DNA from 4 places in the Janthinobacterium sp. 61 genome. Region 2 is predicted to be linked to each of the others. Evidence: predicted binding sites of a transcription regulator. Region 2 holds the regulator's gene; each other region holds the start of a gene.
What was found. Region 2 encodes FNR, which switches genes on or off when oxygen is low (the NO sensors DNR and NnrR bind a similar motif). Its sites were predicted from a motif close to TTGATNNNNATCAA; they were not measured.

Region 1: the regulator FNR is predicted to act here: its motif matches at 2,563-2,576, upstream of CLU92_RS00785 (DUF3079 domain-containing protein).
Region 3: the regulator FNR is predicted to act here: its motif matches at 3,102-3,115, upstream of CLU92_RS23055 (universal stress protein).
Region 4: the regulator FNR is predicted to act here: its motif matches at 2,989-3,002, upstream of CLU92_RS05160 (universal stress protein).

The regions. Positions count from the first base shown of each region.
Region 1 is NZ_PJMQ01000001.1:163,314-168,631, forward strand. Features, by position in the region: gene CLU92_RS00770 (hypothetical protein) at 230-625, opposite strand; gene CLU92_RS00775 (hypothetical protein) at 848-1,594, opposite strand; gene CLU92_RS00780 (GNAT family N-acetyltransferase) at 1,899-2,306, shown strand; gene CLU92_RS00785 (DUF3079 domain-containing protein) at 2,662-2,859, shown strand; gene CLU92_RS00790 (prolyl-tRNA synthetase associated domain-containing protein) at 2,928-3,422, shown strand; gene CLU92_RS00795 (MFS transporter) at 3,435-4,580, opposite strand; gene CLU92_RS00800 (TetR/AcrR family transcriptional regulator) at 4,895-5,318, shown strand, end outside.
Region 2 is NZ_PJMQ01000001.1:4,398,170-4,403,487, reverse strand. Features, by position in the region: gene CLU92_RS19925 (response regulator) at 1-2,543, opposite strand, end outside; gene fnr (fumarate/nitrate reduction transcriptional regulator Fnr) at 2,783-3,541, shown strand; gene CLU92_RS19915 (FixH family protein) at 3,545-4,069, opposite strand; gene ccoG (cytochrome c oxidase accessory protein CcoG) at 4,124-5,318, opposite strand, start outside.
Region 3 is NZ_PJMQ01000001.1:5,081,607-5,086,924, forward strand. Features, by position in the region: gene rpe (ribulose-phosphate 3-epimerase) at 1-575, opposite strand, end outside; gene apaG (Co2+/Mg2+ efflux protein ApaG) at 745-1,119, shown strand; gene CLU92_RS27895 (hypothetical protein) at 1,144-1,290, opposite strand; gene CLU92_RS23050 (murein transglycosylase A) at 1,388-2,569, shown strand; gene CLU92_RS23055 (universal stress protein) at 2,610-3,047, opposite strand; gene CLU92_RS23060 (MFS transporter) at 3,185-4,486, opposite strand; gene CLU92_RS23065 (enoyl-CoA hydratase) at 4,563-5,318, shown strand, end outside.
Region 4 is NZ_PJMQ01000001.1:1,088,735-1,094,052, forward strand. Features, by position in the region: gene CLU92_RS05145 (hypothetical protein) at 1-310, opposite strand, end outside; gene CLU92_RS05150 (pyridoxamine 5'-phosphate oxidase family protein) at 481-951, opposite strand; gene CLU92_RS05155 (BON domain-containing protein) at 1,360-2,004, opposite strand; gene CLU92_RS05160 (universal stress protein) at 2,090-2,929, opposite strand; gene CLU92_RS05165 (AAA family ATPase) at 3,162-5,318, shown strand, end outside.

The DNA of each region.
Region 1 (5,318 bases), 4.2 Mb from region 2:
CGATTATTGTATATGCTGTTGTTCGCTTGCACTAGGCCGGAGATTTCAGGCGCGAAATTGTGGTGGCAGTGCCAAGGCAGTTCCGCGTACCGCAGGCGCGCGTTCGCGGTTCTGCTTATCTCATCGGCTGAGCCAGATTCTGCGACGTCCAGCACATCAGGTCGTGTACAAACAGCAGGCCTGATCCTCGCGACCATGGACAGTTAAATCGATCATGCCCCCGCCGTGATCATTTATGCGCCATCGGCCTCTTATCGATTGGTACGAACACTTGCCATTTCTTTTGCATGGTAGGCTTGACGGTCTTGTCGCAAATCACAGCGACATTCGGCCCAGACAGGCCATGGCTTTTCGGAACCCATGCCACCCGCAAAGATAGGGCACATTTGGCAACCAGAATCTTCCGGTTCGGCTCCATGGCCTGCCACCGTGTTCCATTTTTCAGATTCTCTGCTGCAATGAACTTTACAGCTGCATCCCTTATCTCAAACAATCCATGTATGTCACCTCTAGTCCGATCTTCGTCAAGCGTGCTAGCGAGTGGCGATGAAATACCCGCAACAAGAAAAAAGGAGCCAGCAAGGGCGGCGTACAGGCGTTTATTCAATCGTAACGGTAGCAACATATTTACAATCCTTGCCAAGTTTTCTCTTTATCAGACAGGTTTTAGCGTGCCTGCTACGTGACCTGAGCGCCCCGGTCTTGATGGGTGTTAATTGTGGGCATGCGTCTTGTCTATGGCACGGCTGGCACCGTACGACGCGCCAGCCCCTGCCCGCATGACGGAAGCGCTTATTGCGCCATGACCTGGCATGTGCGCGTTGGCGTGTTCCACGCCATGACAAAGTCAGGCTTCTTCATTCCGTCTGAATACGAATTGTTGGCGGCTAATGCCTTGCGTGACAAAGTCTGCATCCGGCGGTATCGTTTCCCAGAAAAATACATGTTTGAAAATTGGGATTTTGTTGAATTTTCGCGAACGAAATATCCATCTGTTTTTCGTAAAATCGCTGTAGCGGTCCCCTTTGAACTGCTGGTGTACAGCCGTGAAAGGAAGCAGTCTCTCCGCAATGTCCGGGAAAGAATAATCTGGATGGTCGTCTTTGATTTTTTCAAAAATGGCAAACTGATCTCTGCAGATGACTTGAATGGCCGTTTCCGGGAAACGATAGCGCGGCGACCACAGGACATTCCAGCCTGATTCTATTTCATTGATGAAATTTACCAGGCGAGGCGTCATGATATAGGCGTCAGACTCGATGTGGATGATTTTATCCACGCCTAATTCATTGGCCACCTTGACCGAGTGGAGAAAACTGCGCCACCAGCCAGGGTAGTCAGCCCCGCTTTGTCGTCCAAGATTGTTATCGAAGCGAATGATGAGATTTTTGTCTGTATTTGAAGCCAGCGGAGCGCTATGGGAAATTGTATTGATGATTTCGGCGGGTGGAAGAAATGGCGAGCCATCGTCAATCATTATTTTTTTTATTGCATTGATTGGTATGTCTTCGTAATAATCGAGCCACCGTTGATACCGGCTTTCCCATGATGGGGCATCTTTTATAAAGCTGGTGCAGAATATAATGGCTTTCATTTGCTAAGCACATTCCTTGTGGCTAAAAAATACGGGTTATTCATGATCTAATCACTAAATTTTTGAACTATTTTAACAGATTGGGGGCGCTTGAATAAGCGTGGCGGCATGCCAGCGATGTGGTCGTTGGCAGCATCGAGCCTCTGGCGCCTCTCGTTCTCGACGCTGGCGCTCAAGCATCGGCGCCAGGGACCCGACTTTTCACTTATGTCGTATCGTCCACATGCCTGGACCATCGCTGCCTGGTTATACTATTTGCATAGAAGAGATTTCGCATGGGCGATTTCCTTGCACCCGTGAACCGATGAAAAATATCACTGTCGAATATCGTCATAACTTTCCTCTTGATCCGTTGGATGTTGCTCGTGTCTTCGATCATTCCGGCATCAAGCGGCCCACCAGCGAGCTCCCGAGAATCGCGCGCATGTTTGCCGCGCCTTGCCTCTTGCTGTCGGCATGGGTGGATGGCGAGCTCGTGGGGTTGGCCCGGTCGCTGACCGACTATGCGTATTGCTGTTATCTCTCGGACCTGGCGGTAGACAAGCAATACCAGGGCCTGGGTATCGGCAAAGAGCTGGTCAAGCGCACCCAGGCAGTCATCGGCGACGAAGTGTCCCTGATATTGCTCTCCGCTCCCGATGCCATGTCCTACTATCCGACGCTTGGTTTTGAAGCTGCCGGCAATGCATACGTTATTCGGCGCAAACATTGAGTGAGCGCTTTCAGGCACTTTTGCGCCCCCAAGAAACGCCTCTACGCCTTCGCCGAAACGCTGGCACAAGACCCCGCTCGCCTCGCCAAGACGCTAGCCCAGACCCCACTTGGGCCTGTAAGGCAGCCACGGCCTGTTCGCCTCCGACCTGTGGCGGGAAAGCATCAAAGCGGGACACTGATGGCAGTGTCAATGTCGCGCGTATCGTGCTGGCAGGGTACTGCGCTTTGCCGCCACACCACCCATCTGCGCAGAATTGATTCCGGACAAGTTTCCCACCGAAATGCATTTGACCGGCGTCTGCGCCTGGCCTAGAGTCAACAGTAAGACCTCAACCGACTCCGTCGCCCCTCCCATGGCCAAGCCTTTTCCCTTGAAGCCCAAGAACCCCGAACGCATCTGCTGGGGCTGCGACAAGTATTGTCCGCCGGACGCCATGCGCTGCGGCAATGGTTCCGAGCGCACGCAGCATCCGATCGAGCTGTTTGGAGAAGGCTGGAATGACTGGGGGCTGGCGGCGGCCGACAGGGAAGAGGCTGAGAAAACACCTTGACGGTGACAGCCAGCTAACGAAGCAGCGACCCGCTACAATTGCTCATCGCGCCGAGTTGAGGAAGCACAATGCATGAAACCCTTTCCCGCTGGCTGGCAAGCAACGCCGGTGATGACACTTTGGTCGAGCACCCGGCCGTGCACACCATCGATGAAGCTCTGATTCACGTGCCGGCCATGCCGGGCCTGATGGTGAAAAACCTGTTCGTACGCGACGAGAAGGGCCGCCGGCATTTGCTCGTCATCGTTCCCTTCGACAAGCGCATCGACTTGGCTGCGCTGGGGCGCTTGCTGCCGGCCAGCAAGCTGAGCATGGCCTCGCCCCAGCGCCTGCAGCAGCACCTGGGCATCACGCCCGGATCCGTCAGCCTGTTTGCCCTGATACACGACAGCGCGCAGGCGGTGGAATTGGTGCTGGACCAGGCCGTGTGGGAAGCTGAATTTGTGCAAGCCCATCCGCTGCGCAACACGGCCACGGTGGCGCTGTCGCACGCCGCCCTGGTCAGTTTCCTCACGCATACAGGCCATGTGCCCCGCATCGTGACGGTGCCGGCGGCTGATTAAACGGCAGCTATTTCAATGCCCGGCGGCGGGTGCGTTACCGCTGCGCCGTCCCGGTCGGAAGCCATGTTTGCAGGCCGACCAGGCGAGCACGAAAGCCAGCACGAGCAAGGAAAGCATGGCCCATGGGAAGGCGCCCGCGCCCCAGGTTTCCAGCAGGGCGCCGCCCACCACGCCCGCAGCCGCAATCGCTCCATTCCACGCCACCACATTCATCGACAAGGCCACGTCGGCGCCGCTGCCGGCCGTGTCGGCCAGCGCCGTTTGCAACAGCGTTGCCGCGCCGCCAAAGCTCAGGCCCCAGACGGCCATGCCGGCATAGATGACCGCAGGCATGTGCGAGGCCAGGCCCAGCACGAGGGCCGTTGTGGCGAACATGGCCAGGCTGGACAGCACGGTGGCGCGCAAGTGGCGTTCAACCAGCTTGCCCGTGATCCAGATGCCAGCCATGGCGGCGGCGCCGAAGACGAGCAAGACCAAGTCGATGCGGCCCGTCAATCCGGCAGGCGCCACGAACGGGGCGATGTAGGTGTAGAGAATGTTGTGCGCCAGCATCCAAGCAATGACGACGGCCAGCACGGGACGCACGCCGGGCGTCGTGAAGACGCGGCGCAGGGGCATGCGCTCATGGACGGACTGGCCCGGGTAGTCCGGCACCTTCGCCAGCACCCAGGCGATGAGGATCAATGTCAGTGCGGAAATGATCCAGAACGCGGCGCGCCAGCCGACCAGCGAACCGAGCAAGGTGCCCAACGGCACGCCCAGGGACAGGGCGACGGGTGCGCCCACCATGGCCAGCGCCAGGGCGCGGCCTTGCTGCTGCGGCGCCACCATGCGCCGCGCATAGCCGGCCAGCAAGCTCCACGCCAGCCCGGCTGCCATGCCGGCAAAGAAGCGGGCCGCCAGTGTCAGCCAGTAGTGGGATGACAGGGCCGTGACGGTATTGAACACGAGAAAGCCGATGACGGTGAGCAGCAGCACCTTGCGGCGTCGCCAGCCGCGCGTGGCGATGGTAAGCGGAATGGCTGCCAGCAAGGAACCGAGGGCATAGGCCGTGACCATTTGCCCGGCCATCGCGGCGCTGATGCCGAGTCCCGCACTGATCTGCGGCAGCAAGCCGGCGGGCAAGGTTTCCGTGACGATGCAGATAAAACCCGTCATTGCGAGGGCCAGGAGGCCCGAGACGGGGAGGCGGAGGGCCAGCGCTGGGCTGGGTCCGGTGGTGAGCGTGACGTGATGCAAAGCTGAATATCCTTGGAAGTGTGACGAGTCGGCCAGGCGCAGGAGTGCCCCTGAGCGTCGCTGCGGAATATATGTATCGATCGGTACAAATATAGGCGATGGGGTGCAGCGTTGTCAATGACTTCTGTATCGAGTAGTATGTAAGTGGCTTTTAAGTGGATGAGAAGGAGCGATGGATGGCGCAAATGGGACGGCCGCGCACGTTTGACCGGCAGGCAGCGGTCGAGCAGGCCATGTTTTTATTTTGGCAACAAGGGTATGAATCCACGTCCTTGAGCCAGCTCAAGGCGAGCCTGGGAGGCGGCATTTCCGCGCCCAGCTTTTACGCGGCGTTCGGCTCGAAGGAAGCGTTGTTCCGCGAGGCGGCGCAGTGCTACCTGGATACCTTTGCGCGCGTGACGGAGTGTTTGTGGGACGAAGGCATGGCGCCGCGCGCGGCCATCGAGCTGGCCTTGCGCCAGTCGGCCAGCATGCAGTCCGAGCCGGGTCACCCTCCCGGCTGCATGGTGGCGCTCGGCTGCATGAGCGCGCCGACGGCCGAACATGCGGCCGTGGCCGAGCCGCTCACGGCATCGCGCGCGCGCACGCGCAGCGGCTTCGTGCATTGCGTCGAGCGTGGCATGGTCAGCGGCGAATTGCAGGCGGGTATAGACGCGT
Region 2 (5,318 bases):
GGCAAGTTCAAGCGCAGTTCCGTGCGGATGATGTGGGTGGCGCTGAAGCCGTCCATGACGGGCATTTGCATATCCATCAGCACGATGTCGTAGCGCAGCGCCTCCGTGCGCAGCCGCTCCACCGCTTGCAGGCCGTCGCCCACCACGTCCAGGGTAGCGCCCATGTGTTCGAGGATGCCGCGCGCCACGGCCTGGTTCAAATGATTGTCTTCCACCAGCAGGAAATGTACGCCGGCCAGCTCCGTGCCCAGCGGCTGGTGCAGCATGCGCTGCTCGCCGCCGTCGTTCTTGGCGATCAGCGCCTGGTGCAGGGCATCGAACAGGCTCGATCCCGTGATCGGCTTCATCAGCACGACATCGGCCTCGGCCGCGCTGGAAATCTCTTCCAGGTGGTTGCGGGCGAAGGCGTTGACCATCACCACGATGGGCTGGCGCTGGCCACTGGCCGCCTGGCGGATGGCCTTGGCCGTGGCCAGGCCATCCATCACGGGCATGTGCCAGTCGGCCAGCACCACGTCATACGGTTGCTGCTGCGCCAGGCGTTCGCGATACAGTTCGATGGCGGCAAAACCGGAGTCCACTTCGTCGGCCAGCCAGCCCCAGGCCTCGATCAGCTTGACGATCAGTTCGCGTGTAGTGCGGTTATCGTCGGCCACCAGCAGGCGCAGCTGGCCGAGGGCCGGCGTGCGCCGCGTCTCGGCCGGCTGCTCCAGCATCTCGAAGGGCACGCTGAACCAGAAGCGGCTGCCCTTGCCTTCGCTGCTGGCCACGGCGATATCGCCGCCCATCATGTGGATCAGTTGCTTGCTGATGGCCAGGCCCAAACCCGTGCCGCCGAAGCGCCGCGTGATGCTCTGGTCGCCCTGTGAAAAGGCGGAAAACAGTTGCTGTTGCTGCAGTTCCGTCATGCCGATACCCGTGTCGCGCACTTCGAAGCGCAGGCAGGCGCGCCCTTCTTCTCTCTCGGCCAGGCTGACGGCCACCACCACTTCGCCGCTCTCGGTGAACTTGATGGCATTGCCGGCCAGGTTGACGAGGATTTGCTGCAGGCGCTGGGCGTCGCCCACGAGGCGCCGCGGCACGTCGGGCTCGACGGCGATGGCCAGTTCCAGCTCCTTCTCGCCCGCATTCATCGTCATCGTCGTGGCCAGGGTATTCATGACTTCGTCAAGGTCGAACTCGACGGGCGACAATTCCATGCGGCGCGCTTCGATCTTCGAATAATCGAGCACGTCGTTGAGGATGCCCAGCAGCGACTGGCCCGCCACGCGCACCATGGTCAGATACTTGCGCTGTTCCGTGTCGAGCCTGGTATTGCCCAGCAAATAGACCATGCCCAGCACGGCATTGAGGGGCGTGCGGATTTCATGGCTCATGTTGGCCACGAAGTCGCTCTTCGCCCGGTTGGCCGCCTCGGCCCGGTCGCGCTCCAGTTCCAGTTCCGCCGCGCGCGATTCGAGTTCCTGCTGCAGGCGGTCGCGTTCGCACATCAGGCCGTTGAACGCCTCCGTCAGTTCGCCGATCTCGTCGCGCTGCTGCACTGGCACGGGCGTGAAGCGGCTGCCGCTGGTGCGCAGGGCCAGCAGGGTATCGCGCAGGCGCACCAGCGGCGACAGCAGGCGCACGGTAACCCAGCCCAGAACAAAAGCGGCCAGCAGCGAAGCGAGGATGCTCCACAGCACCAGCCGGTACAGCACGCCATCAAACGGTTCGAAGGCGTCCTCGATGGGTAGCGAGGCGGCCAGCAGCCAGTTCACCGATTTCAGGCGCTTGAAGCTGTTGACGGCCGTGATGCCGCGGCTGTTGGTGCTGACCATGCTGCCTTCGCCATCGTCCTTCAGCATCTGGGTGGTCGTCAGGTTGGCGTTCGGCTGGCGCGGCTGCAGCAAACGGCTGGTATCGGGGTGCAGCACGTAGCGCGGCACGGCGCCGCGCGTGAGAATGAAGTAATAGCCGCTCTTGCCGATCTTTTCCGAGCGCAGGCGCCCCAGCAGGTTGTCCTTGTACAGGCGCAGCACGCCGATCACCACACCGGCCACCTGGCCATCGGCGGTGAGCACGGGCGCCACCATCTGCACGATGGGCATGCCGCTCGATTTGCCCAGCATCGGCTCGGTGATCATGGGCTGACGTGTACGCAGGACGGTCTGGAAATACTCGCGCTCGGCAACGTTGATGCCGGCGCGGCCCGTGACCAGCGGCATGTCGGCCACGATGGCGCCTTGCGCATCGAGCACCAGCACGTCGTCGAACAGCACCAGCATCGAGCGGCGCGCATAGTATTCGCGCAGCTTGGCGGGTTGGGCGATCAATTCCGGCGGCTGCTGCCTGGCCGTCAGGGTGACGATTTGCAGCAGCATGCCCAGCTTGTCGTCGAGCTCGGCGGCGGTGCGGGTGATCAGGGCAGATTGCTGGCTCAGCAGTACTCGCGTGAAGTCAGCGCGCATGTGCTGCAACTGGATCATGGTGACCAGTGCGATCATGGCGATCGAGGTCAGGCTGGTGGCCAAGGCGACTTTTGCTTTGATGCCGAGAGGCTTCATGATTTCCTTTTCAGTACCGGGCGGCACAGGCGGCAGATAATGCTGTCAGGAATTTTCCTATCAATACATCAACTTGGCAAGCGGTGCCGCGCAAATTGCCCTCGCTGCAAGGGCTTTTGACGATGTTGCCATATAATTAAAGTCAGAACGTCGTTTATTCAGCGCAATTGCGGTGAAATTGGCACACGGCAACCGTGTATGCAGTAAACTCGGTATTGCATTTTCTAAAAGGTACCGACATGACTGAAGCGCTCCTCACTCCCACCTTGCCCACAGTGACCGTGGAAGCGTTGCGTGCGCGATGCTCGACCTGCAGCATGCATCAATTGTGCCTGCCGATGGGCCTCGATGTGGGCGACATGGACAGGCTGGATCAGATCATCGGTCGCCGCCGCAAGATCGTGCGCGGCGCCTCGCTGTTCCGCATCGGCGACTCGTTCCAGAACCTGTACGCGATCCGCCTGGGGCACTTCAAGACGTACCAGATCAATCCGGGTGGCGAAGAGCAGGTGACGGGCTTCCAGATGGCAGGAGAACTGCTGGGCATGGACGCCATCAGCGCCGACCGCCACCACTGTAATGCGGTGGCGCTGGAAGACAGCGAAGTGTGTGAAATCCCGTTTTCCAGCCTGGAACAATTGCTGGGCAGTATGCCTACCCTGCTGCGCCATTTCCACCGGATGATGAGCCAGGAAATCACGCGCGAGCAAAGCGTCATGCTGTTGCTGGGCAATATGCAGGCGACACAGCGCTTTGCCGCCTTCATCGTCAACCTGGCCTCGCGCTATGAGGCGCGCGGCTATTCGGGCAGCAATTTCCAGCTGCGCATGTCGCGCGAGGAAATCGGCAACTACCTGGGCCTGACCATCGAAAGCGTCAGCCGCTTATTGTCGAAATTCAAGAAGGAAGGCTGGCTGCGCGTCTCCAACCGCGAGATCGAGATCTTGCAGCCGGCCAAGTTGAAGGCCATTACGGCCGGTACGGACGTCTGCAAGTAAGTCTTACAGCTCTTCATCCGCGTGCAGCGCGATGCTGCGCTGCAGCGGCCAGGTCCAGATGCCGGACAGGCGCCACTCGCGTTTGTCGTTTTCCACCAGCACTTGCCAGCGGCTGCGCTCGAGCATCGGCAGCGCTACCGAGAAGTTGCCCGCCGCATCGGGCTGCACCAGCAGCTTGATATCTTTTTCCGGCAAGGTCGCATGCGCCAGATGCAGCTGCAGCGGACCCTGGTAAGCCTTGCCGAAGCTGTGCACGGAGCCACTGAGGCGCGCTGACGCCACGTCATACGACAGGCTGGTATCCATCGCCAGGTCGCTGGCGACAGTATCGCGCCGCAAGTCCTGGTTGATCGCCTTTCCCTGCTTGTAGTAATCGCCCACCACCAGCGCATCAGGCTGCGTAAACGCGATATAGCCCATGAAGCTGCCGACGACCACGGACAGGCCGGGACCGATCATCAGCAGCCATGGCCAGCGATGCTTGTACCACGGGGCAACGGGGGCTTGCAGCTTGAGACTGTCGGACATGATATTTCTCCTGTTTAATCGGCCAATCCCCATCCGGGGACTGGCCTTCCTACATTAGCGCGGTACGATGAATACCGCGCTTTCACGCACATGCAACGATGGGTCGTCCAGCGAGTGCAATTCGATCGCAATCTTGTTCGAGCCCTTCTCGCCCACGCCGTGCGGCACGCGCAGGCGGATCGGCCAGCCCAGCGTTTCCGTCGGCTGCAAGGTTACTTCTTCGCGCGTCAGCAAGGTCAGGCCCGGCAAGCCGGAAGCGCTGATTTTAAAATGCTGGGTTTGCTCCGAGGTGTTCATGATCTGCAAGCGGTAAACGTTTTCGATCATGCCGTCTTCCACTTCGCGTCCCATCGAACCGCGGTCGCGGATCACGTCCATTTTCAGGGGCGTGCGCAGGGCCAGCGAGGTACACACGGCGATGATGATCAGGGCCAGGATGGAAGTGTAGATCAGCACGCGCGGGCGCATGGCGCGCTGGCGGATCTGCTTCGAACTGAAGTTGTTTTCCATCGCATGGTCGGTACTGTAGCGTACCAGTCCCCGCGGCCGGTCGACCTTGTCCATCACGCTGTTGCAGGCGTCGACGCAGGCGGCGCAGCCGATGCATTCATACTGCAGGCCGTTGCGGATATCGATGCCGGTCGGACACACTTGTACGCACAGGGTGCAGTCGATGCAGTCGCCCAGCTTGTCGTTGTTGCCGGCCTTCTTGCTGATGGCGCCACGCGGTTCGCCGCGCTTGGCATCGTAAGTGATGATCAGGGTGTCCTGGTCAAACATGGCGCTCTGGAAGCGCGCGTAGGGGCACATGTATTTGCACACCTGCTCGCGCAGCCAGCCCGCGTTGCCGTAGGTTGCCAGGCTGTAGAACAAGACCCAGAACCATTCCCAGGGACCGAAATTGAGGGTGGTCACCTCGCGCGCCAGTTCCTTGATCGGCGTGAAATAGCCGACAAAGGTAAAGCCCGTCCACAGGGCGATGGCGCCCCATGCCAGGTGCTTGGCCGTTTTCTTGAAAGCCTTGCGCACGGAGGGTCCCTGCTTGTCGAGGGCCATGCGCGCGCTGCGCGTGCCCTCGATGCGGCGTTCGACCCACAGGAAGATTTCCGTGTATACCGTTTGCGGGCAAGAGAACCCGCACCACACCCGCCCGGCGATGGCCGTGACGAGGAACAACAAATACGCACAGATGATCAGCAGGGCCGCCAGATAGATGAAATCCTGGGGCCACAGCACGACGCCGAAAATG
Region 3 (5,318 bases), 680 kb from region 2:
GCGCCGGCAGCGGCGGCAGCGGCGATGTTGTCGATCTTGATGCCGCCATCGACTTCCAGCATGATGTCACGTCCGGATTCGTCGATCATGCGGCGTGCGTCTGCGATTTTCTTCAGCGCTTGTGGAATGAAGGACTGGCCGCCGAAGCCCGGGTTGACCGACATGATCAGGATGATGTCGATCTTGTCCATCACGTGTTCCAGGTAGTGCAGCGGCGTGCCAGGGTTGAAAACCAGGCCCGATTTGCAGCCATTGTCGCGGATCAGCTGCAAGGAACGGTCAACGTGATCCGACGCTTCCGGATGGAAGGTGATGATGTTCGCGCCAGCCTTGGCGAAATCCGGGATAATGCGATCGACAGGCTTCACCATCAGGTGCACATCGATGGGTACTTGCACGTGCGGGCGGATAGCCTCGCACACCAGCGGGCCGATGGTCAGGTTCGGCACATAATGGTTATCCATCACGTCGAAGTGGATGATGTCGGCGCCGGCGGTAACGACGTTGCGCACTTCTTCGCCCAGACGGGCAAAGTCGGCGGACAGGATGCTGGGAGCGATACGGAATGTTGTCATGGTGGCTAAGGGCTTAGAGTAGAAAATGCGAAGATGCGCTATTTTACGCTTGGCGCCGTTACCATGCTTCATTGAAGTACAGTGAAACTCAGAATACGCATCGCGCGATGGCCAATTCGGCGCGCGCGACACACAATACACGACTGGCAATGTCTGAATAGGAATGACGATGGCGACTTATGAATTTACGGTAACGGTCAAGACGCAATATCTGCCCGAGCAATCGGCACCGGACCAGGGGCGGCACGTGTTCAGCTACACGATACGCGTCGTCAACACGGGCACAGCTGGCGCGCAGCTGATTTCGCGCCACTGGGTCATCACGGATGCGAACAACAAGGTGGAAGAGGTGCGCGGCCTGGGCGCCGTCGGCCACCAGCCGTTGCTGCAGCCGGGCGAGCAGTTCGAATACACGAGCGGTACCATGCTGGGTACGCCGCAAGGCTCGATGCACGGCGAATACTTTTGCGTGGCCGAGGATGGCCATCAATTCGAAGCGCCGATTCCCGAGTTCGTGCTGTCGGTGCCGCGCACCCTGCATTAACGAGTGACGTGGGGCTCGCGCCCCTTATTTCAGTTTTTCGGTGCGGTCCTGTTCTTCGCTGAGCTGCTTGCGTGCAGGTGGCGCGGGTTTTTTACCCGAATACATGGTCCACCAGACTATAAATGCCAGCAAGAAGAACGCCACCAGCGCCTCTATCATCAAGATCCACATACGCACCCCTATGTTATTTACCCGCAGCTTAGTATTTACCCGCCGTCTACTGACACGCGGTAGTCTACCCGTTTCAATCGGCGCCGTCGCGCTTGCTTTGTCCGCATGCACCACGCCGCCCACGCCGTCCGCTGCCTCCAGCGGCAAGGCGCCCGCCATTGCTCCGACCGTCGTCAAGCCTGTACCTGCCAAGCCGGCGGATGCCAAGGATGCCACGGATGTGGCGGCGCCCACTTTTGTGCCCGCCAAGTTTGCCGCCTTGCCAGGTTGGGCCCGCGACGACATGCGCGCCGCCTGGCCAGCGTTCATGGCTTCGTGCGGGGTGCTGGTGAAACGCCCGGACTGGAAGGAGTCGTGCACGATTGCGCGCCAGGTGAATGCGGATAGCGACAAGGCCATCCGCCTGTTCTTCGAGACCTTCTTTGTGCCCAATCAAGTCGTTACCGCCGATGGCGCCAGTACCGGTTTGGTGACCGGCTATTACGAACCGCTGCTGCACGGGGCGCGCAAGCGCGGCGGTCCATATCAGACACCGCTGTACAAGGTGCCCGACGATCTGGTCTCGGTCGATTTGTCCGGCGTATATCCGGAATTGAAGAATATGCGCTTGCGCGGCAAGCTGGTCGGCAAGAAGGTGATACCGTATGCGACCCGTGCCGACATCGAGCGCGCCACGTCCGTCACGGGTAAGGAATTGCTGTGGGTGGATGACGAAGTCGAAGCGTTCTTCCTGCAGGTGCAGGGTTCCGGGCGCGTGCAGCTGACCGATACGCAGGAAACCGTGCGCGTGGCGTACGCGGACCAGAACGGTCACCCGTACAAATCGATCGGACGTTACCTGGTCGACAAGGGCGAGCTGACGCTGAGCCAGGCGTCCGCGCAGGGCATCAAGGCGTGGATCGCCGGCCATCCCACGCGCAAAGATGAATTGTTCAACGCTAACCCGAGCTATGTCTTCTTCAAGGAAGAGCGCCTGCCCGATCCCAAAGTGGGACCGAAGGGCGCATTGGGCGTGCCGTTGACGCCGCAGCGTTCGGTCGCCATCGATTCGCGCTTCCTGCCGCTGGGTGCGCCCGTGTTCCTGTCCACCACGCAAGCGAATAGCGAGATTCCCATGCAGCGCCTGGTGATGGCGCAGGATACGGGCGGCGCCATTCGCGGGCCCATCCGGGTCGATTACTTCTTTGGTTTCGGTGCGGAAGCGGCGGAGAATGCGGGCCGCATGAAGCAGAGCGGCGCCGTGTGGGTGTTGTTGCCGAAGCAGGCGCCGGCGCGCTGAGTTTGTCGCGGCGCCGGGCGGGGATTGCGCTAGCGCAAGGTTAGCGCAGGACCATGACTGGCAGCTGTGTATGCGCCAGTACTTTTTGCGTTTCGCTGCCCACGAACAGCTTGTTCAAGCCTTTGCGGCCATGCGAGGCCATCAGGATGATGTCGCAATGGTAGGTTTGCGCCGCATTGACGATTTCCTCGTGTGGGCTGGGCGAGACGACGACTACGCCTTCGAAGGGCACGCCGACAGCGCGTGCCGCTTCGCCGATCTTGTCAACGGCGCGTTGCGATGATTCCTGCATTTGTTGCTCGTACAAACCGGCGTCGAGCACGATGCCGCCATCGGCCATCGGCGAGAACGGGAAGGGCTGCACCACGCTGATGGTAACCAGCTTGGCCTTGTTCAATTGAGCGAAGGCGAGGGCCGTCTCGGCGGCTTTGTCGGACAGCGGCGAACCGTCGGTGGGAAATAAGATGGTGTTAAACATGACGTGCTCCTAGAGTGATGTAAGACAGCTTATGGATTTACATCAATGAAAACCTTGATGTAAATCAAACCTCATAGGCTTTGGCATGAATAGTGTCGCCAAGGCAATCTTTCAGCAGTGTATGCCCGTTCGTCGCTTCAGGTGCGCACGCTACGCAGCGGCGTGCACCACACCATGGCGATGGTCAGTGCAATGCCGCCTGCCGCGATGCACGCCAGGCCATTGCGCACGCCAAAGTGTTGCGCTACCCAGCCGGCAGCCAGCGCGCCCAGCGGCGCCGTCGCCACCGTCAGGAAACGCATGGTCGAGGTCATGCGGCCCAGCATGGGGTCGGGCGTAACCTTCTGGCGCAAGCCCAGGTAGGGAATAAAGAACAGCATCACGCCGCAATCAAAAAAGAACATCAGCACGGCATATGCCACGGCGCTGGCGGCTGTGCTGCCGAACAAGGCGGCGGGGATGGTGGGCGTCAGGGCAAAGCACACGGAGGTGGAAGCGAGTCCGATCAGGATGGTTCTGCCGGCGCCATAGCGGCGCGTCAGCGGCTTGACGATAAAGGCGCTGAGCAGTACGCCGGCGCCACCGAGCATCTGCGTCATGCCCAGCACGCCAGGACTCATGCCCAGGTCGCGCGTGGCGAACAGCACCGTCAAAGCCATGCTGGCGTAAAACAGGAAGTGCCAGATGCCGGCGCCCCAGGCCAGCGCGCGCAGCAGTGGTTCACGCCAGACAAACAGCAAGCCGTCAGCGATGTCGCGCAGGGCGTGCTTGTCGGACGGCGCGGGACGCGGGTCGCGCACGCTCATGGCGCGCAGGTTGCAGACCGAAACCAAATAGCCACAAGCCGTGCACAGGATGGCGACGGGCGCCGACAAGACCTGAACCAGCACGCCGGCCAGGCCGGGACCGATCAGGCGCGAAGCCGATTCGGTGGCGGCAAATTTCGACTGCGCATCGATCAAGCCATCGCGGCCCACCAAAAAGGTCAGGAAAACCTGTTCGGCGCCGCCACCGACGACAAAGCCCGTGCCGATGATGAATCCCACTATATATAACCACGGCATCGACAGCACGCCGCACCAGTAGGCGACCGCCACGCTGGCCAGGGCCAGGCCCGACATGCTTTCGCTGAGCAGCATGATGGGGTGCTTGCTGCGCCGGTCCAGCAGTACGCCGACGGGCAAGCCGAAGAGGGCGAACGGCAGCGCCTGCAGGGCGACCAGCACCCCCATCTGTTCCGGCGTCGCATGCAGTAGCAGCACCGCGCACAGGGGCAGGGCCAGCGAGGTGATCTGGGCGCCGAAGCAATTGAGGCCGTTGCTGAACCATAGGCGGCGAAAATTGACGCTGGCGACGCTGCCGTCGCCGCGCAGGTAGCGGGCGCAGTACTGGAAGAGGGAGGTGAAAATACGCTGCTCGATAAAGGTGATCGGGCTCACAATAATAGCAGTGCGCCTGTCGCACCGCTGCCGTTAGCCGCTACAATCGTCACACCGTTCATCGAGAGGAGACACTATGCAATACGAAGACCTGATCATCGACATCCAGGACAAAGTGGCGGTCATCCGCCTGAATCGCCCGAAGGCGCTCAACGCCTTGAACGACAACATGATGAATGAGCTGGGCGACGCCCTGTTGAAGTTCGACGCGGATGACAATATCGGCTGTATCGTGCTCACGGGCAGCGAAAAGGCGTTTGCCGCTGGCGCCGACATCGCCGCCATGGCCGATTACACCTATCCGGACACCTTCACCCAGGGTTATATCAGCCGCAACTGGGAGCATATCTTGCGCGTGCGCAAACCCGTAGTGGGCGCCGTAGCGGGTTACGCACTCGGTGGCGGCTGCGAACTGGCCATGATGTGCGACTTCCTGATCGCTGCCGACAGCGCCAAATTTGGCCAGCCGGAAATCAAGGTGGGTGTCACGCCAGGTGCTGGCGGCACGCAGCGTCTGCCGCGCGCCATCGGCAAGGCCAAGGCCATGGATCTGCTGCTGACGGCACGCACCATCGATGCAGTGGAAGCGGAACGCATCGGCCTGGTATCGCGCGTGGTACCGGCCGATAAATTGCTGGAAGAAGCGCTGGCCGCTGCCAAGACCATCGCCGCCATGCCCACCTCGGTCGCCATGATGATCAAGGATTGCGTCAACCGCGCCTTTGAAACCACCCTGACTGATGGCGTTGCCTACGAGCGTCGCTTGTTCCAGGCCGCCTTTGGTACGCCCGCGCAAAAAGAAGGCATGCACGCTTTCTTGGAAAAGCGCTTG
Region 4 (5,318 bases), 3.3 Mb from region 2:
CTTCCACCAAGGTGCGTTGCATGTCCAGCAGGATGGCGAACAGATTCACGCGGTAATCATCGCCCAGTGTGCATTGCGCTTTCAAACTGGCAGCATCGAACTCGTACAGGTGGGCGACGCCTTTCTCTTGCACGCGCTGGAGCAGCGTGTTCATGTTTGCCTGTGACAAGTCTTGCAGGTAATGCAGTGTCAGGCGCGCGGCGTCTGCGCCATTGTCGAGTGTGTGCTCCGCCATCGCATGGTAGTGATCGAGCAAGCTGCTGCTGCCCGAAGTGAGCAGCTTGGCAAAGTTGATGTTGATGTCGGGCATGTTGGCTCTCCGGCGTAGGCGTGTCGCGGCACGCAGGGTTTGCTGCGGGAAACGCAGTGATGACGTCAGTGTAGTAGCCGGCATCCGCAGCGGAAGGCGGTGAATTGATGCGTATCAAGCGCGACATTAATCTGCCATGCCCAGGCGCAAAGCCGGTGACGCGCCATGTATCAGCTGACAGCAAATAATTCGGTGTTGCCGAACCCCAGTTCATAGTTCAGCAAGGAAATGACGCTTGGCTTGATGCGCAGGAAGACGAGGCCAGGCCACGGCGCGGCCGTGTTGGCCCCCATGACGTCGCGCAGTTGGGGAAAGCGAAACAGCATCAGGTCGGCCACCTGCTCGTTTTCGCTGGCATTGTCGACCAGGGTTGCCGTGCCCGCCATGGAAAGGCCGCGGATATGCTGCCAGTCATGGTACGGGGGCGTAATGGCCAGAGAGACCTTGTCGTGCTGCCGGATATTATGCGCTTTCTGGCTGTTCAGGCCGATGCTGCAATACAGCGTCAGGTCGTCGTGCACGTAACTGACCACCGTCGTCTGAGGGTAGCCATCCGGACGCACGGTGGCCAGGGCCATGTCCGGCGTGGCTGCGAGTATATCGGCAATGAACTGGCGATGGGATGAGTCCAGCGGCATCATGATGGCTCCTTGACGCAATGCACGGTGGGCGCACTGGGCCCGGACTTTGATAGTAGTAAGTTGCACGGTGTTTGGCAAGGCGCCAGATCATGTGCCTGCGATGTTGCCCGGCCGGCGTGCCGCAGACGCCAGCGACTTTGTAGCGTTAATGTGATATGCCTAAAATTGCCAGGAAGGCAACGTTATCGCGACGCGCTACAGTGGACGGGTGGCGGCGCGAACATGCTGCTCAGACTACATCAAGGTGCGGCAGCCATGACTCAGCGTAATCGCAAACGGCAGGCGCGTATCGAGCAACTGGAGCAGGAGCCGGGACACGATGGGCGGCAGCGGGAAACCGTAGCGCCATGCGCACTGAAGGGCTGCCGAATCCTCGATGCCGGTGTCCCGCCCATATGGGCGGACGCTTCAGTTGCCAACCTGAAGCTGGTTCGTGACGGCAGTGATGCCAGGCGCCATCCAGGCCGCGCGCTCGACCTCGTCGCGTTCAGTCCAGGAACGTACCTTGCCGCTCAGGATGACCGCATCGCCATCCGCCTCGACCTTGATGCCGCTGGCCTCGATCAGGGCGCTGCGCTTGAGGGCTGCCTGGATGCGCGCCTTGATATCGGCCGGGATGGCCTTGTGGCTGATATCGATGGCGCTCTCGATGCTGCGTATGCCATGGACATGGCGCAGTGCCAGCTGGGCGTGCTCGCGCTGGTAGTTCCAGTCAACCGTGCCTTCCAGCCTGACATGGCCATGCTCGACGATGACCTTGATCGTTTTTGACGACACGGGCAGTTGCAGTGCGATGGCGGCGATGGCATCGTGGGCAATTTCCGCGTCCAGCCGCGAGTGGGGGCGCACCTCGATGTCATTGGCCACGCCCAGCACGCCAGCGAGGCATTGCGCGTCGCGCTCGGCGTGCAGCTTGTGGCTGTAGGCATGCACAAAGCCCGACAGCGTGACGACACGGTCGTTGACCGAGACGCCGATGTGGCTGGGATTAATGCGTGCATCCCACAGTAATTCCTGTTCGACTTGCGCCTTGATGTCGTTGTCGGTGATCATGAGTGTGCTCCCTGGAGGATGAAAAGGCGCTTGCTGCCTGCGCCTCGGCATCAGCAGTGCGCAAGCGGCCGGGCGGCGACGCCGCTCAATGGCCCAGCAATACCGGCAAGCGTGACTGGCTCAGCAGGCTTTGCGTCGTCCCGCCGAGCACCCATTCCTGGAAGCGGCTGCGGCCGAAAGCCCCTGCCACAATCAGGTCCGCGCCGCTCTCCTGGGCCAGGCGGCACAATGCCGTACCGCATTCTTCGGTGGTTTCGCTGCGAATGACTTCCGCCCGCACGCCATGGCGCACCAGGTAGGTGGCCAGGTCGGCTCCTGGCTCCTGCCCATGCTGCGCATAATGCTGGCGCGGGTTCAGGACGACGATTTGCACACGCTGCGCCCGACGCAGCAGCGGCAGCGCGCCAGCCACCGCGCGGCTGGCCTCGGCAGTGGCATTCCAGCCGATGACGATGGAGCGGCCGGGGATGGTCACCGGGCCATCGCCATCGGGTATGACCAGCAAGGGACGGGCGCTGTGCAGCGCGAGATACGCGGGCAGGCGGGTCGACCAGATGAGCGACCGGTCGCTCAGGTCGCTCTGGCCCGTAATGAGCAGATCACAGTACAGCGATTGCAGTATCAGTGCGTCGGCCGCGCTGCTATCTTGAAAGCGGGTTTCGTACGAGGCGACGCCGAGCTGGCGGCAGCGCTCGTCGAAGCGGGCCAGCTGTTCCCGCGCCGCGTCGCGCAAGGGCTCGTGATCGATCGGCGGGGGCGGCGCCAGCGTTACCGCCCCGTAGACCAGGTAATCGAGTTGCGGCCCGCCGCTGGCCACAGTGCCTATCAAATGCGAGTCGGCTTCGCTGGCGAGTGCCGCCGCCACTTGCAGGCGCCGTTCGAAACCGGAAAACTGGTCGGCATACATCAGGATGGTTTTGTACATGGTGGCCTCCAGAAAAGACTTACGATACGTGTTTCAGCCTTGCTTGTAATGAGCGCCAACTGATCCAGGTCAAGCCAGCCATCAATTCATGGGTTTTGGGAACTGGCGCCGGGCAAGCAGTGATCCGGATCATGTTTTCTGGCGGAGTAGCCATGCTAGGATCACTGCCGGAAAGCTGATGCACAGCAAGAAGTGGCGGTTTGCCCGAAGCGTCTGGCCCCAGGAGGAAAGCATGTTGACCGATGCTCAAGTCAAGCAAAATGTAGAGCATGAACTCAGCTTTGTTGCCCGGATAGGGCCGCCTTCCATCGTGGTGTCCGTCAATCACGGTGTCGTCGCCTTGTCGGGACGCGTGCATTGTTTTCCCGATAAGATGCGGGCCGGGCGCTGTGCCGCAGGCATGGCCGGGGTGGCTGGCGTGCTCAATAACATCGAGGTGGCGCTGTTGGGCGAGAAGCGCCCGGATGCGGACCTGGCGCGCGCGGCGGTGGCGGCCGTCAAGGCGCAATTTCCCAGCTCCGCCGACGCCATCGCGGTGCTGGTACAGCACGGCATGCTGCGGCTCGAAGGGACGCTGTGCTGGAACTATCAGCGCAAGCGGGCCGAGGAAGCAGTGTATGCCTTGTGCGGGGTGCGCGGCGTCGAGAACCGCATTGCCCTGGCGCCCGCAGGCCCTTGCAGTGAAATACGATGGAAAAGACGGCTGCCTTCCCATGTCAATGGCGACATCCATGCTCTCCGGAAAAACCCGGCCGCGCAGGCCAACGCTGTGCGATTCGGCGACAAGGCAGCCAGGCAGACCGGTGTACTGCCCCTCGTCGCGCAGGGGCCGATGCACATGCCGCAAAGCGAGCAGCAGTGGCCGGATAGCAGGCAAAGCCACGTGGAGGAGTACGAGGTTTTGCGGCAAACCAGGCTATTGCGCCGTCTGGCCCATCGCCTCGACAGCGAAGGTGCGCCGGTGCAGGTCATCGTCACCGATATTTCACGCATCATGCTGGTGGGCGACCTGGCCTACAAGTTCAAGACGGCCCTGCATCGCGACGTGCTCGATTACAGTACCCTGTCAGCGCGGCGGTATGCATGCGAGGAAGAGTTGCGCTTGAATCGGCGCCTGGCGCCGGAATTGTACCTGGGCTTGGCAAGCATTACCGGTACGCGGGCCTGTCCCGCCATCGACGGCGAGGGCCCGGTAATCGAGTACGCCGTGCGCATGCGTCGCTTTGAGCAGTCCGCCCTGTGGCAGGCGCGCTTGAATGCCGGCCAGTTAGGCGTGGATGAAGTCAGCGCTCTTGCGTTGTTGCTGGCGGATTTTCATGCGGGCGCTGCGCGGGCGACACGCCAGTCGCCCTGGGGCAACGGTGCATTGATCGTTGCCCGCACCCACGAGGATGTGGCTGGCATTGCCGCCGTACTCGACGACACGCGCCAGCGAGCCATGCTCGACGAGATTGCTGCCTGGTTGACGCGGCAGGAGCAGGCCCTGGCGCCGCTGTTTACCCGCCGCAAGGCTGATGGCTGGGTGCGCGAATGCCATGGTGATTTGCATTGCAGCAACATCCTGACCCTGGCCGGACAGGTTCGCGTGTTTGACGGCATTGAATTTAACACCGCATTGCGCTGGATCGACGTGGCGCAGGACCTGGCGTTTGCCTGGATGGACTTGCAATGCCAGGGCCGCCGCGGTCTGGCCGCCCGCTTGCTGAACAATTATCTGGAGCGTTGCGGTGACTACGGCAGCCTGGCGCTGCTGCCGTATTACCGGGTGCAGCGGGCACTGGTGCGCTGCAAGGTGTTCCTGTTGCGCTCCCGGGCTGGCAGCCGTGGACGCTCTGCGGCGTTGCTGCAGGCGCAGCGCTATCTGGCCTTCGCGCATGCGTGCATCGCACCGGCCTCGCCGGCGCTGCTGATCTCCTGCGGACTGGCCGGCAGCGGCAAGTCATGGCTGTGCAATGCGCTGGTCGAAGGGCTGGAGGCGGTGCGTATGCGCTCGGATGTCGAGCGCAAGCGCCTGTTTGCGGGGCCGGCCGCCACCGGCACCACAGCTTCGCCTGCGCAGGGAATGTATGACCAGGCCTGTAACGCAGCGACCTACCGGCGGCTGGCGCAGCTCGCACAGCAAGGGCTGGCGGCCGGCTTCGTGATGGTGGTGGACGCCACTTTCCTGGAGCGCCGCCGGCGCCTGGCCTTTCGCGCCTTGGCGCGCCGCAGCCAGGTGCCGTTCCTGCTGCTGCACGTCGATGCGCCGCTGCCCGTGCTGGCGTCCCGTCTGGCCTCCCGTGCGCGAGCCGGTACCGACCCATCCGATGCGGACATGGCCGTTCTCGCCGGCCAGATCGAGCGCTGCGCCGGTCAAGGCTTGCGTCCGGACGAAGCGGCTGACGTCATC